One region of the Sinobaca sp. SA16-1 genome, then DNA from elsewhere that is predicted to be linked to it. Evidence: a T-box and tRNA genes for the amino acid it is inferred to sense, from the RefSeq annotation. Region 1 holds a T-box; the other holds one or more tRNA genes.

Region 1 (8,537 bases):
TTCTATTACTTCTTCTACATCTTCATCAAATTGCTCTACGTTCAAATGAACATGAGTATCAAACAGCATACATGTATCCTCCTTACGAAAAAGGCAGGCCGGAGCCTGCCCTTTTCTTTCTATTTAATTAACAATCGAGCCATTGGGCAGAGAATCCGCTACCGTGGCAAGCGTTAGTTCTTTTCCTTTGGATGCAGCAAGAATCATCCCTTGAGACCATTCGCCGCGGAGTTTCACAGGCTTTAGGTTGGTAACACAAATCACTTTTCGTCCTACAAGCTCTTCAGGTGAATAGTGCTGAGCAATGCCAGAGACAACCTGCCTTGACTCTCCACCCAGTTCCAGCTGGATTTTCAGGAGTTTATCGGCTTTTTTTACCGGTTCGGCAGCTGTCACTTCTGCTACTTTCAGCTCCACTTTATGAAATTCATCTATCGTAATTTCATTACTTTCGCTTTCCTGCACCTCTTCCTGCTGTGCCGGTTCCGTTTCTTCTTTTTTCGCCTCTCCTCCCATATCTTCGATAATATGGGTCACTTCTTCTTTATAATCGAGTCTCGGAAACACCGGCGTCCCTTTTTTCACAACCGTCGTTCCTGCTGGAAGTACCCCAAACGTATGCAGGGAATCCCAGACTGTATCTTCTTGTTGAATACCGAGCTGTTCCCACATTTTCTGCGGGGTTTTGGTCATAAAAGGCTGAATCATGATGGATATATGACGCAGGGCTTCCGCCAGATGATAAAGCACCGATCCCAGCTGCTCAGCATGCTCATCGCTTTTCGCGAGCACCCACGGCTGTGTTTCATCGATGTATTTATTCGTGCGGCTTACCAGCTGCCAAATAGCTGACAGGGCTACAGAAAATTCCATATCCTCCATCGCGTCTTCAACCTTTGCCACCGTAACTTCTACAAGCTCTACCAGGGAATCATCAAACGGCGTTCCGTCTTTCAAGTAAGCCGGAAGCGTTCCGCCTTTGTATTTATTCACCATTGCTACCGTACGGTTAAGCAGGTTTCCCAGGTCATTGGCCAGGTCGTAGTTGATACGGTCCACAAAACCTTCCGGCGTAAAGACACCGTCGGAGCCGAATGGTACTTCCCGAAGCAGGTAGTAGCGGAGGGCATCTAATCCATAGCGCTCTATGAGCGGAATCGGATCGACCACATTGCCTTTTGATTTCGACATTTTTCCATCTTTCATCAGAAGCCAGCCGTGGCCGAATACTTTCTTTGGCAGTGGCAGATCAAGAGCCATCAGCATGATCGGCCAGTATATTGTGTGGAAACGAACAATTTCTTTTCCAACAATATGCACGTCCGCCGGCCAGAATTTCTGGTAATCTCCATCCTGGTCCGTACTGTACCCAAGTGCCGTGATGTAATTGGACAATGCATCTATCCAAACGTAAACGACGTGCTCCGGATCGCTTTCTACCGGAATGCCCCATTTAAATGCGGTACGGGAGACAGCAAGGTCTTCGAGCCCTGGTTTAATAAAGTTATTGATCATTTCATTTTTGCGGGATTCCGGCTGGATAAACTCAGGATTTTCCTCGTAATATTTTAACAGGCGGTCGGCATACCTGCTCATCCGGAAAAAGTACGAGCGCTCTCTTACCCACTCGACCGCATGGCCGCTGTCCGGGCTTTTGCCGCCGACTATTTTTTCGTTTTCGTAAATAGGGTCATCGAGCTGCCTTTCGGTATAAAATGTTTCATCCGGCACCGAATACCAGCCTTCATATTCATCTAAATAAATATCGCCGTTTTTCTTTAAGGTTTCAAAAATCTTCTGGACTACTTCTTTATGCCGTGATTCTGTCGTGCGGATAAAATCATCATAGGAAATATCAAGCTTTTCCCAGAGGTCTTTAATGCCTGTAACCACCTCATCAACAAACTCCTGTGGAGACACACCTTTTTCTTCGGCCTTTCGCTCAATTTTCTGGCCGTGTTCGTCTGTGCCCGTTAAATAGCGCACATCGTATCCACGCAGGCGCTTATAGCGGGCCATAGCGTCACCGGCTACAGTCGTGTAGGCGTGGCCGATATGAAGCTTGGCGCTTGGATAGTATATGGGCGTTGTCAGGTAAAACGTCTTATCATTCTTTGTCATAATGGGGCCTCCTTAATAGAAAAAACTTCTTATATAAAATAAAATAAACCCTCGTCCTGCAAAGGGACGAGAGTTTCTACTCACGCGGTACCACCCAAATTTCCCCCGGTAAACGGCGGGGGCTCGGTGCGCTTCTTCTGAAAGCTCCATCAGAAAACAACGCTTATCTTTAACGCAGAAATACGTTTCTCTTTTATTTTTTTAAACTCAAGAGAAAGTTCCTCCCGGACCATTTTCGAAAATTCCAGCTGTACCGGTTTTCAGCAGTTCCCGGCTCTCTGTTACAGCGTCCTTTTGTACTTATCCTTTCATAGGAAAACAGTATTCATTTTATATTAGACATCAATAGTAAATATATCCGGGAAAGCCTTCACTGTCAATGTATTAGTCACTGTCTAATAGTTCGACTTTTTTCGACAAAAACACCTTTATTTTTTCTTATTCGTTTATTTATTGGATCGGCAAATGGAAATTACACCAGAGGCTAAAACATAATATACTTTCTATATACTTATTTAAATGCTGATATAAAAGGGTTTTATTAATATGAAAAAATTTCTATATATTACAATGGTATGGAGTTAAAAATATTTGACTTGGTTTGGAAACATTGGTATTCTTAGGTTACAAATAGAGAAAAATGTCGAAAGATGACATAAATGATTTAAATCCTAGGAGGACGAATATTATGAAATCAACAGGTATTGTACGTAAGGTAGATGAACTGGGCCGGGTAGTTATTCCTATCGAACTTCGCCGCACATTGGAAATCGCTGAAAAGGATGCATTGGAAATTTATGTGGATCACGACCGCATTATTTTGAAAAAATACAAGCCGAACATGACCTGCCAGGTTACTGGTGAAGTATCGGACGATAACGTTTCTCTTGCCGGCGGCAAAATTATTCTTTCCCCAGAAGGCGCAGAGGAAATCTTGAAAGATCTTCAAAGCTACACAAGCAAGCACAAGACGAACGCCTAATCAAATAAGTAAGCGGCATCCTTTTGGATGCCGCCTTTTTTTGGGTACAGCGTAGTTTATTCACCTTTAATCTCGTGATAAGCCGCGTAAACTTCCCTTTTAGGAATATTCCGGTCCACGGCGGCCTGTTTAATTGCATCTTTTGATGTCATTTCTTCATTTATATAATAATGAACATGATCCTGAAGGCTGTATTCTTCCCACCAGTCGTTTTTTTGCGCCAGATCGCCGCTTCCTGCTTCCACTACAAGAGAACATTCCCCTTTTATTTGGTGAGAGCCTGCGTAATCGGCCAGCTCTGATATACGACCGCGCGTAAACTCCTCAAAACGTTTGGTCAGTTCTCTGCCAAGAGATGCCTGCCGGTCCCCCCACACGCTGCTCATATCTTTGAGCATATCTTTCAACCGATGGGGAGCTTCATAGAAAATCATTGGTACGCCGATTTCAGAAAGCCGCGCCAGTTCCTCGAGCCGGTCTTTTTTCTTTCTTGGAAGAAATCCGTAAAAATAGAAACCCTGGGCGGCCAGCCCGGACGCAGCGAGAGCGGGAAGAACCGCATTCGCTCCCGGAAGGGGAATTACGGGGATATCCAGGTCGACACACTGTTTCACAATTTCAAGACCTGGGTCCGACACAAGCGGCATGCCGGCATCACTTACAAGCGCCACGGTTTTTTGGTCCTGCAGCGCCTGTAGAATAGCTTCTCCTTTATACTGCTTATTGTGCTCATGATAACTGTTCATGGGCGTATGAATATCAAAGTGTGAGCAAAGTTTTTTAGTTTGTCTGGTATCTTCTGCAAAAATGATATCTGCTTCTTTTAAAATCCGGACGGCCCGCCATGTCATATCTTCTAAATTCCCTATCGGCGTTGCAACCAAATACAGGCTTCCGCCTTCCTCGGCATAACTATGTTGTTGTTTCATGCCTGCCTCCTCTGTTGTGTTGAATCAACATTTCTTTTTTCTCCCGATTCCAGGATTTAATCTCCCGCTCCCGCTGCATTGCTTCCCATTTAGTGGAAAACATTTCTTGATGCATTAACACAAAAGGGCCGCGCCCTCTCGTATACTTTGCACCTTTTCCCGCTTCATGGACTGCGACTCTTCTTTCCACATTGTCAGTATACCCGGTATATAAGGTGTTGTCGGCACAGCAGAGAATATATACATAGTACCGTTTAGTCGCTTCCTTCATAATAATTCTGAAACTCCTTTGTATATTGCCTGTTTTCATCATATACAATCAAAGGCGGTTCTATCGTCAGACCAGGTCGGCCGTTTTTTATACCTTCCAGCAGCAGAATATTCGCTGGGCGGTCGGCCAGCGGATGAATCCATTTTGCCCGTTTCGGTTCAATACCGTACTGCTGATAAAGCTGCACCAGCTCCAGAAAACGTTCCGGACGAAGCACCATCGCTACTTTCCCCTTCTGCTTTACCATACGGGAAGCAGCCTTCACGATATCCTGCAAGGTGCCGTTTTGCTCATGCCTCGCTGCGGCAAAGTGGGGATTGTTATGATATTCCGCTTCGCCGGCTGCCGCGAAATATGGAGGATTGCACGTTACCAGATCTGCCTGTTCCAGAGAGAATGGTACTTCTCTCACATCTCCTTCTATGCATTGGATCCGGTCAGAGAGATCATTCAGGTGAATACTGCGGTCGGCCATCTCTTTCAAACGGGGCTGAATTTCCACCCCGGTCATGGAAACTTGGCTTCTTGTGGACAACACCAGCGGTATAACACCGTTTCCGCTGCACAGATCGATGATAGTACCCTTTGTAATAGGCACCCAGGCAAACCTTGCCAAAAGCACTGCATCCATAGAAAACGAGAATACGTCCTCGCTTTGAATAATCTGCAGGGTTTTTGTTATGTAATCAATACGTTCTTTTGAATCTGTCACGTGCTGCCACTCCTTTATTTCGATAAACGGCTTATTCCATTTTACACATAAAAAGACTGCCCAAAGAGTGAATATCACTTTTAGACAGCCTGTTTTTTATTTTTGCTGGAGGAAGGATAAGCAGAATAAACAATCGCCATCTGTACGAAGACTTCCATAATGCATGTTGCAAATGTGAAAGCCTTCATGATAAAGGCGCGCCAGGTTATCATACCCTTCGCCTACACTTGTACGCTTCGGTTTTTTGTTTACCTGAAGTTTTTCCATTTCCAGCCTGGCCTCTTCTTTTACATCCAACCGTTTACGCAGATGCTTGTTTTCCAGAGAAAGAGCCTGATTTTCTTCAATCAGCATAGCCAGCTGTTCTTTTAATTCTCCCAGTTCATCATGCAAAGCACCGATTCGTTCTTCCATATGAATGACCTGCGAAAATATTTCTCGTTTCTCCACGTTCCTCCCCACCCCAACTATCCGTATGCTATCAGCGAGTAATGAATCCCTGCTCCATTAATTCGTCAAGACTGTATTCCAGCACATTTTCACGCTCTGCAATATGAACTTGAACCAGCCGTTCGAGTATATTGATTCCTGCTACTTTTCCCCGGCCTTCCGGTGTTTCGATTTTCTGGCCGATATCAGGCAGGTCTTTTTTCGCCTGCTCATAATGATCGTTTTCATATTTAAGACAGCACATCAACCGTCCGCACAGCCCGGAAATCTTAGCCGGATTTAACGAGAGATTCTGGTCTTTGGCCATCTTAATAGAAACCGGCTCAAAATCGCCCAAAAAGGTGGAACAGCAGAGGACACGGCCGCAGGGGCCGATCCCGCCAAGCATTTTGGCTTCGTCTCTTACACCGATCTGGCGAAGTTCAATACGTGTCCGGAATACTGAAGCTAAATCTTTTACTAAATTCCTGAAGTCGATGCGTCCGTCCGCCGTAAAGTAAAAAAGCACTTTATTGCGGTCAAAAGTATATTCTACATTGACCAGCTTCATATCTAAGCTGTGTTCGGAAATTTTTGCAGCACAGGTAGCAAATGCTTTTTCCGACAACGTTTTGTTTTCTTCCATGGCTTTTTTATCTTTACTGTCTGCAATACGCAGCACTTTTTTTAAAGGCAGGACTACATCATCTTCATTTACCTGTTTGTTGCCAATGACTACTTTTCCGTATTCTACACCGCGGGCGGTTTCTACAACAATCCATTCCTCAGCGGGAATGGTCAACTCACCTGGTGAAAAGTAATATATCTTGCCTGCTTTCTTAAATCTGACTCCTACTACGTCATGCAAGGCTACGATCCCTCCTGTAAATGGAGCACTAACTGCTCCATCAGAAGCTGGTTATTTACATTAGCGCGAAGACGTCGTTTCGCGTCCAGGATAAACTGCATCGATGCAGCAATCTCTTGTTCTGTTATGGAAAGGGCCTGTGATTCAAGCTTTTCCATTTGATCAGGATAAGCAAATTCTCCGCCTGCTTTCTGAACAGAGAGTAGATCACGGTACCAAAAGAGCAGCAGATCCAAGCCAATGTCCAGCTCTTTTCTATCTTTAAAATGAACGAGCCACTTTTCCTGTAACGTCAATAATGCCTGCTGAGGTCTTTGGTTCACCTCGTTTACTAATTGTATCACTAGAGCCCGCCCCTGTACAATCCACTCTTTGCTCTCTTCCTCATAGTTGTCAAGGGTTTCATCAGGCAGCCGTGCCAGCAGGCCGGCACTGGCCGGACTCATCCCCTGCTCTTGAAAATAAGCCGTTCTTGTGGAAAGAAGCGGCGGCGCAAAGCTGATTCGCTGCGCTCTTGATTGAATAGTCGGAAGCAGAAAATGGGCATTTTCTGTAAGCAGTACCGCCATGGTCGGGCTGGCAGGTTCTTCTAAAAACTTCAGGAGGCTGTTTCCGGCACTGGCTGTCATCGTATCCGCTTTATGGACAAGGTACACCTTCGTGCCTGCTTCCATTCCTTTATAAGTGAATTCTTTTTGGAGGGCTTCCACCTGGGCTTTTTTAATGGAATCCCCGTCCGGATGCAGAAGCATCACGTCGGGGTGATTGCCGTGGGCAATGCGTTTGCATTCCACGCAGGTTTCGCATGGCCTGCCTTCTGTCTGCCTGGCACAGAAAATGCTCTGGGCCATCAACAGGGCTACGTCTTCTTTTTTGCTGCCGTGCATGCCTTCAAAAATATAAGCATGCGACAGCCTATCTTTTTTGATAGCCTGCCGCAGCATGGTCATTACTGTGGGCTGCTCTACTTCCATATCCGTCCATTTCATTAATTAACGCCCGCCTTAAAACTTCTCAAATCGTTCCACATCCATAATAAACACAGTAGCTCCGCCTACCTGCACCTCAACCGGGTAAGGAACGTAGGAATCGGCATTTCCTCCCATAGGAGAAACAGGAGCCACAAGCTGCTCCCGTGACTTGCAGTGATTCTTTATTATTTCAAGGACAGCATCTGTCTCTTCATCTTTTATGCCTATGAGGAATGTCGTACTGCCTGCTTTTAAAAATCCACCGGTGCTGGCAAGTTTTGTCGCTTGAAAATCGCGTTCTACTAAGGCGTTGGAGAGTCTATTGCTGTCTTTGTCCTGAACTACGGCTACGATTAACTTCACGGCTGATCCCCTCTTTCTATAGGATAATATGAGTATGTTTTCTTTAATATTACTGGAAATCCTAAAAATCGCAAGCAGGAAATCCCAAGCTGTTATGCTTTGCCAAGCAGCCTGGCTTGAATAATCTGCACAGCCTCTGCTATAACCTCTTCTCTGGGCTGATCAGCATCCACCCGTGCGATTCGTTCCGGAAATTTTTCCAGCAGCTGGTGATAGGCCTGATATACGGAATGATGAAACGACATAGTTTCGCCATCCAGGCGGTTAAACTCTCTATCCTGGTTCTCCAAAATGCGGGCCATTCCATTTTCCGGAGATATATCAAAAAACAAGGTTAGGTCCGGCAGACAATCCTCAATAGCAAAAGCGTTAATCCGGTACACAGCGTCTATTCCAAGACCGCGGGCGGCTCCCTGATAAGCAAGACTGCTGTCTACAAACCGGTCGCACAAGACGACACTCCCTTGTTTTAAAGCAGGAAGAACTTTCTCTACCAAATGCTGCCGTCTGGCCGCTGCATACAAAAGAGCTTCTGTTCTGGCATCCATCTCCTGATGATCGGGATCTAAAATCACCGCTCTGATTTTTTCAGCGATAGCGATGCCGCCCGGTTCTCTCGTTACCACTACTTCTTTGCCTGCCTTTTTTAAAAATTGTTCCAGCTCGTGCATTGCGGTTGTTTTCCCGGAGCCTTCGCCGCCTTCTAACGTGATAAACCAGCCTTTATAAGTCATATGTGTCCTCCGTCATTGTTTTAACCTTCCAGGTGCCCTGGTGGGGATATACTCCCTGCACCCGGCCTCCCTGATAAAGCCATTTATTTAGAAATTCCCATCGTTCTCCTTCCAGTACCTCTCCTTTAAAAAACAAAGGAATGCCTGGAGGATAAGG
Region 2 (8,537 bases), on a different contig from region 1:
GTTGATCCAAAATCCGTTAAATACGTATCGGCTCAGGATGGCAGCACGATGACAAACCTCTTAAACGGAAATGCGGACGTGTACTCCACCGGCGTTACCGAAACCATTGAGCAGGTTCGCGCAGGCGAAATCCGTGTGCTTGGTATCACTGCCGAAGAGCGGATGAGCGGAGACGTGATTGAAGACTTTCCGACTGCTGTTGAGCAGGGAATCGATGAAACGTTCGTGAACTGGAGAGGATTCTTCGGCCCGCCGAACATGACAGACGAGCAGGTCGCGTACTACGAAGAGAAATTCCAGGAGCTGAACGACTCCGAGTTCTGGGCGGATACCCGCGATAAGTATGGCTGGGAAGAAGCATACATGAACAGTGAAGAGTACGGAGCTTTTCTTGAAGAAGAGAGTGCTTCCATGCAGGAACTGCTTGATGACGTCGGCCTTTACAACCAGGAGTAAATAAAGCACAGGCAGAAAAGGTGTCCTGCTGAAAGCCGGCACCTTTTCTTTTCTATACGAAAGGAGAGCATCTTATGCTGAAAGCACCGCACCGGAAAGTCAGCCTTGTCCTGATGGCGATTGCCGCCTACTATTTGTACCTGGCATTTCAGCTTCCCAGTTTTATGAATTCGATTATTGATTCCGATACGCTTCCTAAAGCGCTGGGGATTCTGCTGATTGTGCTCAGCTTGATTTTATTTTTCATGCCGGATAGTGAAACACCGGAACAGAAAGAAAAACGCAACATCCCCAAAAATGATGTATTCATGCTGATCGGCACGTTTCTCATGATTCTTGTGTATATCTTTTTTCTGGAAATACTCGGATTTATTCTCGTTTCTATTATTTTTATTTTTCTGTGCAGCCGGTTTCTCGGATACAAAAAGCATGTCACCAACGCGATTGTGGCCGTGCTGTTTCCCGTTACGCTGTATCTCATCTTTACACAACTACTGGGTATCTCCCTTCCTTCCGGGATTCTGCCTATTTAGAAAGGAGCATGCAGCATGGGTAATTTTGAAGGTATATTAAGCGGGCTTCAGCTCGCTCTTAGTGTAGAAGGTATTATGTTTGTATTTCTCGGCGTACTGGCCGGAACCTTTATCGGAATGATGCCGGGTCTCGGTCCTATCAGCGCCATCGCCATTATGATTCCCTTAACGTACAGCATGGACCCGACCATTGCGCTCGTCCTGATGGCAGGTGTGTATTACGGAGCCGTATTCGGGGGATCAACCTCTTCCATCCTCCTGAACGCTCCCGGAATTGCCGGGACGGTAGCCACTTCTTTTGACGGCTACCCCATGGCCCAGAAAGGGCAGGCTGGAAAAGCCCTGGCCATTGCCGCCATTGCCTCATTTACCGGCGGCACCATCAGCGTCGTTCTGTTAATGCTTTTCGCACCGATTCTCTCCAGTGTGGCCATTGTGTTTGGACCGCCGGAGTACTTTGCACTGATGATTTTAGGTCTGACCGCTATATCGAGCCTGTCGGACGGTTCGACCGTAAAAGCACTGATTGCTGCTGTTGTCGGCATTATGGCCGTCACGATCGGCATTGACAGCCAGACCGGCACGGCGCGCTTTACCTTTAATAATCCGAATCTGCTTGAAGGCATTGATTTTCTCGTCGTCGCACTCGGCCTGTTCGCTTTAGCCGAGATCTGCAACCTGATTATTAACCGGAAAGACAAATTAAAAGGCAACGAAAACATCGGCAGCCTGAAGTTATCCAAAAGCGACTACAAAGAAATGGCCGGCCCGATGACACGGCAGTCTTTTCTTGGATTTATACTAGGCGTGCTTCCCGGCGCCGGTGCCACCATCGCTTCGTTTATCGGCTACATTACGGAAAAGAAAATTTCGAAGAATCCGGAAGAATGGGGCAAAGGTGCTGTAAAAGGCATCGCAGCTCCGGAAACGGCAAATAACGCGGCTACAAGCGGTGCGTTCGTTCCGCTTCTCAGCCTCGGTATTCCAGGCTCCGGTACGACCGCCGTACTGCTTGGCGCCCTGCTCGTTCTCGACGTCCAGCCCGGTCCGCTTCTCATTACCGACCGTCCGGAATTGTTCTGGGGCGTAATTATCAGCATGTACGTCGGCAATATCTTTCTGCTCGTATTGAACCTGCCGCTGATTCCCTATATTGCGAAGGTGCTTGCCATTCCAAGGCCGCTTCTGATTTCTTTAGTCATTATGTTCAGCATGATCGGCGTGTACTCCATCAGCTTTAATACGTTTGATCTTTACATGCTGCTTGCGTTTGGCGTGCTCGGGTATTTCATGAGACTGTTCTCTTTCCCGGCCGCTCCGCTGATTCTCGCCTTTATTCTCGGCGGGATGATGGAAAATTCATTCCGTCAGTCCATGACGATCGCCAACAACGACTTATCGATTTTCTTCACGCGCCCGATCGCAGTCAGCCTTCTCGCTGTCGCAATGCTCGCATTTGCCGTGCCGCTCTGGCAGGCTGTGCGCAGCCGTAGAAAAGCAAAAACGTCATAAAAAAAAGCCCGGTCTGCTTATGTTAAAGCAAGACCGGGTTTTCCGTTCAGATCCCAATCGGCAAGGTTCTGTTTGTTCCATTCTATATAAGCGGCCGCTCCGATCATCGCGGCGTTATCCGTGCACAGTTCAATCGGTGGTATCGTCCAGTCGATGTCCGAGCCGGCGAATGTTTCTTTGATTGCGGCGCGCAGGCCTTTATTGGCAGCCACGCCGCCTGCGGTAATCACCTGTTTGACGTCATACGCCAAGGCGGCGCGCTTTGTTTTTTCCACGAGCACTTCTACCACACTCTGCTGGAAACTCGCCGCCACGTCGGCTGCGTTAAATGGGGTGCCGCGCTGTTCTGCATTGTGCTTTGTGTTAATGACCGATGACTTCAGCCCACTGAAGCTGAAATCATACGAATCTGATTCGAGCCAGGCAATCGGAAGCTTTACCGTCGGCTCTCCTGTTGCAGCGAGCCGTTCCAGGTGCGGACCTCCCGGGTAAGGAAGGCCTAACGTGCGCGCTACTTTGTCATAAGCTTCCCCTGCGGCATCATCCCGTGTCTCTCCGATTACTTCCATGTGGCCCGGCTCTTTCATGTAGACGAGCTCTGTATGGCCTCCTGAGACAACGAGTGCCATCGCCGGATAAAGAATCGGCTTAACCAGTTCTGCTGCCTGAATATGGCCTGCGATATGATGAACCGGGATCAGCGGCAGGCCGTGGGCAAACGCCGCCGCCTTGGCCGCACTGATTCCGACAAGCAGGGCACCGACAAGTCCCGGACCTTCCGTGACCGCAATCGCTGTCAGCTGGGAAAAAGGAAGCTCGGCTTCCAGCATCGCCTGCTCCATCACCTGCGTAATGATTTCCGTATGGTGGCGTGAGGCTATTTCCGGCACAACTCCGCCAAACCGCTTATGACTGTCCATCTGCGAGGCAACGACGCTGGAAATAATTTCGCTGCCATTTTTCACAACCGAGGCTGCGGTTTCATCACAGCTCGTTTCAATAGCAAGGATGACTACATCTTCTTTTATCATTGCCAGTACCGCTCCTTCAGGTTCACCCACATAACCAGCGCGTCCTCCTGATTATCGGTGTAATAATTTTTGCGGATCCCGCCCGCTTCGAATCCGTATTTCCGGTACAGATTCTGGGCGAGGTGGTTGCTTGTGCGTACTTCAAGCGTCATCGTAAGCGCCCCATAGGTCAGGGACAGCTCCAGCACGTGCCGCATCAGTGCATCGCCTATGCCAAGTCCTCTTTTCGATTGATGAACCGCTATATTTGTAATATGGGCTTCGTCCATGATGATCCAGACACCGCAGTATCCTACAATCTCACCCTCGTATTCCGCTACCAGATAATAGGCAAATTGATTTAACAGCACTTCATTTTCAAACGCTTCTTTTGTCCACGGGACGGAAAAAGCATCTACTTCTACCTTATAAACGCCGTTGACGTCGTCTGCGGTCATGAGGCGGACCGTCGTCTGTTTCTCTATCATGGCCGGCTGCCGCCTCCTGCCTCCAGCCATTTTTTCTCTGCTTCTGCCAGCTGGGCATATTCCGGTACGAGCTCATGGGCGTGCACAGCAAGCTCCTCGTGCTGTGCCGCTGCTGCGGCCAAAGAGGAGGCATGCGGCACAGCCTGTTCGGCTGAAGCAAACTGAACATCCGCGCGGGCAGCAAGCACCCGGTCTTTATGTTTGTCCGCTTCTTCCCCAATTAACAGCACCGGTCCCTCCAGCGCCTCCAGCTTCTCAAGCCAGGCCGGCACATCAAGTACGCCGTCCGGCTCTACCCGGCGGCACACGCCGTTTTCGGAAAAATATATGCCGGTGTAGACGTGATCTCTTCTTGCATCAATAAACGGCACGATCCATCCGCTGAACAGTTTCGCCTGTTCAGCAAGCAGATGCAGACTCGAAATACCGTACACCGGAATCTGCAGCGACCAGGCAAGCGTTTTGGCTGTCGTTACTGCAATCCGCACCCCGGTATAAGAACCGGGTCCTTTGGCTGCTGCGATTGCATCCAGGTCCCCGGCCTTTATCCCGGTTTCCTTCAGAAGGGAATCAATCGCCGGCATCAGCCGCTGGGAATGGGTCTGCTTTAAAAAAGTCGTATACTCTCCAACCGTTCTTCCGTTAACCGAAACGGAGGCACTCATCGTTGATGTGGTTGTCGTAAAAGACAATATATTCATTCTGCCTTACGCTCCTCTATCCAATTCAGCCAGCTTCCGCTTTCCGCTGAAAAATGTATAATACGTTTGTCATCTCCGGCATACTCGATTGTAACCTGCAGCCGATCCGGGGCGTCCAGCCAGCCTTCAATCCGCTCCGGCCACTCAATCAGCGAGACGCCCTCTCCTTCAATGTACTCTTCCAGGCCGAGCTCTTCGCTTTCCTCTTCAAGCCGGTACACGTCCAGGTGATAAAAAGGAAGACGCCCCATATATTCTTTCATAATCGTATAGGTCGGACTATTTACATTGCCCGTCACACCGAGACCGACTGCCAGTCCTTTGGCAAAATGGGTTTTCCCTGTGCCTAAATCGCCGGACAGCGTGATCACGTCACCTGCCCGGGCCAGTCGACCAATCTCTTCGGCCCGCTTCATCGTATCGTCGGGAGAGACTGTCGTTATTTGAAAGGCTGCCATTGTTATCCCTGCCCTTCTTTTCCACTGAAGTGATTATACCCCTTTTTTTCTAGGGGGACTGCCTGCTTCTCGTCATGAAGCCAGACCCCGGGTGTTCCCGCTTCCACACGTCCGACTGCGGTTACTGTCAGCCCCAGGGCTTCGGCCCGCTGCCGGAAATCGTCCCAGCATCCGGCTTCGATCGTGCCAAGCAGTTCAAAGTCTTCTCCGCCGTAGAGCATCCACTTCCAGTAGTCCCCCGGGTCGTACCCGGCAAACTCATCCGGCACAGGCACCAGATCCTGCTCCAGGTGCATCTGGATGCCGCTCGCCTCCGCTATTTCAAAGCTTTCGCTTGCCAGGCCGTCGCTGATATCATTGAGCGCGATTCTCGCTTTCATGGAGGCGGCGAGCCGGCCCATTTCCACCTGCGGCTCCGGCCGCTGGTGATAGGAAAGAAGCGTCTGTTCTATAGAAGAAAAAGAAGCGTGTCTCCCTGTTTCCAACAGCAGCTTTAAGCCGGAAGCTGAACGGCCGACAGGACCGGTTAGAAAAATTACATCTCCTGCCGCTGCATTGCGCCGCAGCAGCCGGCGTCCGGTTTCAACGCGTCCGATGACAGTGATCGACACCATCAGTTCGTGCGCTGAGGACACTGTATCCCCTCCGATTAAATCCATCTTGTACCGGTCACCGAGTGCTGCCATGCCTTTATAGAGTCCGGAGAGCTCTTCATCCTCCCAGTGAGGAGGAATCGCAATTGATACAATATAAAAGGAAGGTTCTGCCCCCATCGCCGCCAGGTCGCTTATGTTAGCGGCCAGTGCTTTGTAGCCAACGTCATAAGGAGCCATCGTCTCTTTTTTGAAATGAATGCCTTCAATCATTGTATCCACACAAATGACTTCATCAAAAAAAGAAGACGCTTTGTAAATCGCAGCGTCGTCTCCTATTCCTTCTTCAAGTCGCGTTTGGTGGGAATGGGCAGGCGTGTGCTGTTTTATCCATTCAAATTCGTCTTTTGGCATGCTATCACCCATCTATTTTCTCGGTCTATTCGTTATTCTTTTAGTTTACCTTATTCTATAAAAAGCGCAAGAAAACGAAGGTATTCTTCATTTTGCGCATAAAAAAAAGCCCTTATCGGCTTGAATGGTAAAATAATTGGTTGCGGGAGGAGGATTTGAACCTCCGACCTCCGGGTTATGAGCCCGACGAGCTACCAGACTGCTCTATCCCGCGATATGGTAAAAAATTAACAAGCACGGCAACGTCCTACTTTCACAGGGGGTCGCCCCCCAATTATCATCAGCGCTGAAAAGCTTAACTTCCGTGTTCGGCATGGGAACGGGTGTGGCCTTTTCGCTTTCGCCACCGTACTTATTATTTTTTATGTGGTGTGTCTCTCAACGCCACGTATAATAATATACCACGCAATGATTCACACCGCAACCCTTATTTTAAAATTTTTTGTATTAATTTATTGTCAGAAATGTTACAATATTATAAATACTATAAATAGAAAGAAAGATGCCTGCTGTTGCCTATGAGGATGCGATAAAGGAGGGATTCTGGTGAATGTCGGCCGATCATTGTCTGCTTTTCTGCTGGCGAATGTAATGCTGCTTATGACGTTTATATTTCTACCTGTGCTAATACTAACAGACAATATCAGTGTCTTTCAGAACATGCTGAACTACATTAACAAATCATCATCATAAGGGAACAAAACAAAGGAACTGTCCCCTACGGGGCAGTTCCTTTCAGGTTTTATATAAAGAAAGGAATGAAAGTATGGAAAAATACATTTGCTCCATCTGCAGAAAAACATATGCGGCAGCTTCTATGATATGGAAATGCACGTGCGGAGGCGTGTTGGATCTACATAAAGATCATCCTTTGATAGATACAAAATCCTGGGACGAGCAGCCGCGTACTTTATGGCGGTATAGGCAGACCATGCCGTTTGCAAAAGACTCGAAAGCATGGGAATGCGTAACGATGGGAGAAGGCCAGACCCCTTTAATTGTGCTGGATACATCTGAACCTGATACGTATGTGAAAGTCGATTACATGATGCCTACCCTGTCTTTTAAAGACCGCGGTGCGTCCGTTCTGATCACCAGGGCGAAAGAATTAGGCGTGTCCAAAGTGATTGCTGACAGCAGCGGAAATGCCGGTACATCCATTGCAGCGTATGCGGCCCGATGCTCGATAGACTGCGAAGTGTTCGTAAGTGATCAGACGTCCCCGAAAAAAATCGCCCAGATTCAGGCCCACGGCGCCGTCATCAAACAAATTCATGGAACACGGGAGGAGGTTGCCGCCGCTGCCCAGCTGGCAGTAGAAACTGATGGTGTTTTTTATGCCAGCCACGTATACAACCCCTATTTTTTTGAAGGAACAAAAACATACGCTTACGAGATATATGAAGAGTTAGGCGGCGCTCCCGATACATTGCTTATTCCCGTGGGAAACGGCACGTTGTTATTAGGGGCATACTATGGATTTAAAGAATTACTGGCCAACGGGTTAATTGGTAAACTACCAAAGATCGCAGCCATTCAGGCAGCAAACTGTGCGCCGCTTGCCGCCGCTTACCAATCCACCACCGTCCCGGTACCACACCGGAGCACAGCAGCCGAAGGGATTGCCATCGCCGCACCGGCACGAGCCAAACAGATTATAGAGGCGGTGGCTGACACAAACGGAACCTTTATAACAGTGGAAGAAGACGAGATTGTAGAGGCCAGGGAGTATCTCAGCAGAAAAGGGTTTTATGTAGAAATCACTTCCGCTGTCAACTACGCCGGCTACCTTCAATACAGCAGAACGCCGGGGGAACAAGTGGTTATTCCTCTTTGCGGAGCCGGTATTAAATCAGGCTGATTTTAAGGAAATCGCATATAAAAAAAGAAGCTGTCCTTTTTGCGACAGCTTCTTTGACGTTATTTTTTTGCTGCTTCGAGTGCTTTGGAAAAGGCCGCAATAATATCCCGGCTGTCTTCAATCCCGACAGAGATCCGGACCGTCTGAACGCTGATACCGAGAGCCGAACGAATTTCTTCCGGAACGGTGCGGTGTGACGTGTTAACCGGGTAAGAGACCGTCGTTTCCACTCCGGCAAGCGATGGCATAATTTTAATCCACTGCAGGGAAGCAAAAAAGGTCTTAATGTCATACGCCTCGGACAGGTTGACGCTGACCATTGCGCCGTTGCCGTGCTCCGATAATCCTTTTGGATAAAAGACCTGGTCGGCACTTCCGCTTTCCTGGAACCATTCGGCCAGGCGGGCGGCATTATCGGACTGGCTCTGCATCCGCAGTCCCAGCGTTTTCAGGCCGCGGCAGGCCAGCCAGCTTTCAAACGGACTTAAATTGGAGCCCATCGAGATCATGC

The links. The T-box of region 1 lies ahead of metG (methionine--tRNA ligase). A T-box ahead of a tRNA ligase gene usually reads a tRNA of that ligase, here a tRNA-Met.
Region 2: it encodes a tRNA-Met, which carries the amino acid that the T-box ahead of metG (methionine--tRNA ligase) is inferred to sense. The anticodon was not compared.

What each region holds. Positions count from the first base shown of each region.
Region 1 covers NZ_JCAKFL010000008.1:1,499-10,035, reverse strand. The annotation lists gene AC5W2J_RS16960 (TatD family hydrolase) at 1-69, opposite strand, end outside; gene metG (methionine--tRNA ligase) at 124-2,121, opposite strand; T-box leader at 2,181-2,442, opposite strand; gene abrB (transition state genes transcriptional regulator AbrB) at 2,810-3,103, shown strand; gene rsmI (16S rRNA (cytidine(1402)-2'-O)-methyltransferase) at 3,160-4,032, opposite strand; gene AC5W2J_RS16940 (GIY-YIG nuclease family protein) at 4,016-4,303, opposite strand; gene AC5W2J_RS16935 (tRNA1(Val) (adenine(37)-N6)-methyltransferase) at 4,287-5,015, opposite strand; gene yabA (DNA replication initiation control protein YabA) at 5,112-5,465, opposite strand; gene AC5W2J_RS16925 (PSP1 domain-containing protein) at 5,497-6,312, opposite strand; gene holB (DNA polymerase III subunit delta') at 6,315-7,301, opposite strand; gene darA (cyclic di-AMP receptor DarA) at 7,317-7,646, opposite strand; gene tmk (dTMP kinase) at 7,739-8,380, opposite strand; gene AC5W2J_RS16905 (aminotransferase class I/II-fold pyridoxal phosphate-dependent enzyme) at 8,370-8,537, opposite strand, start outside.
Region 2 covers NZ_JCAKFL010000005.1:2,696-11,232, reverse strand. The annotation lists gene AC5W2J_RS14180 (tripartite tricarboxylate transporter substrate binding protein) at 1-456, shown strand, start outside; gene AC5W2J_RS14175 (tripartite tricarboxylate transporter TctB family protein) at 531-989, shown strand; gene AC5W2J_RS14170 (tripartite tricarboxylate transporter permease) at 1,005-2,501, shown strand; gene tsaD (tRNA (adenosine(37)-N6)-threonylcarbamoyltransferase complex transferase subunit TsaD) at 2,519-3,532, opposite strand; gene rimI (ribosomal protein S18-alanine N-acetyltransferase) at 3,529-3,999, opposite strand; gene tsaB (tRNA (adenosine(37)-N6)-threonylcarbamoyltransferase complex dimerization subunit type 1 TsaB) at 3,996-4,700, opposite strand; gene tsaE (tRNA (adenosine(37)-N6)-threonylcarbamoyltransferase complex ATPase subunit type 1 TsaE) at 4,697-5,158, opposite strand; gene thiL (thiamine-phosphate kinase) at 5,161-6,165, opposite strand; tRNA gene AC5W2J_RS14140 (tRNA-Met) at 6,303-6,379, opposite strand; rRNA gene rrf (5S ribosomal RNA) at 6,400-6,516, opposite strand; gene AC5W2J_RS14130 (hypothetical protein) at 6,712-6,858, shown strand; gene AC5W2J_RS14125 (threonine synthase) at 6,932-8,026, shown strand; gene AC5W2J_RS14120 (trans-sulfuration enzyme family protein) at 8,086-8,537, opposite strand, start outside.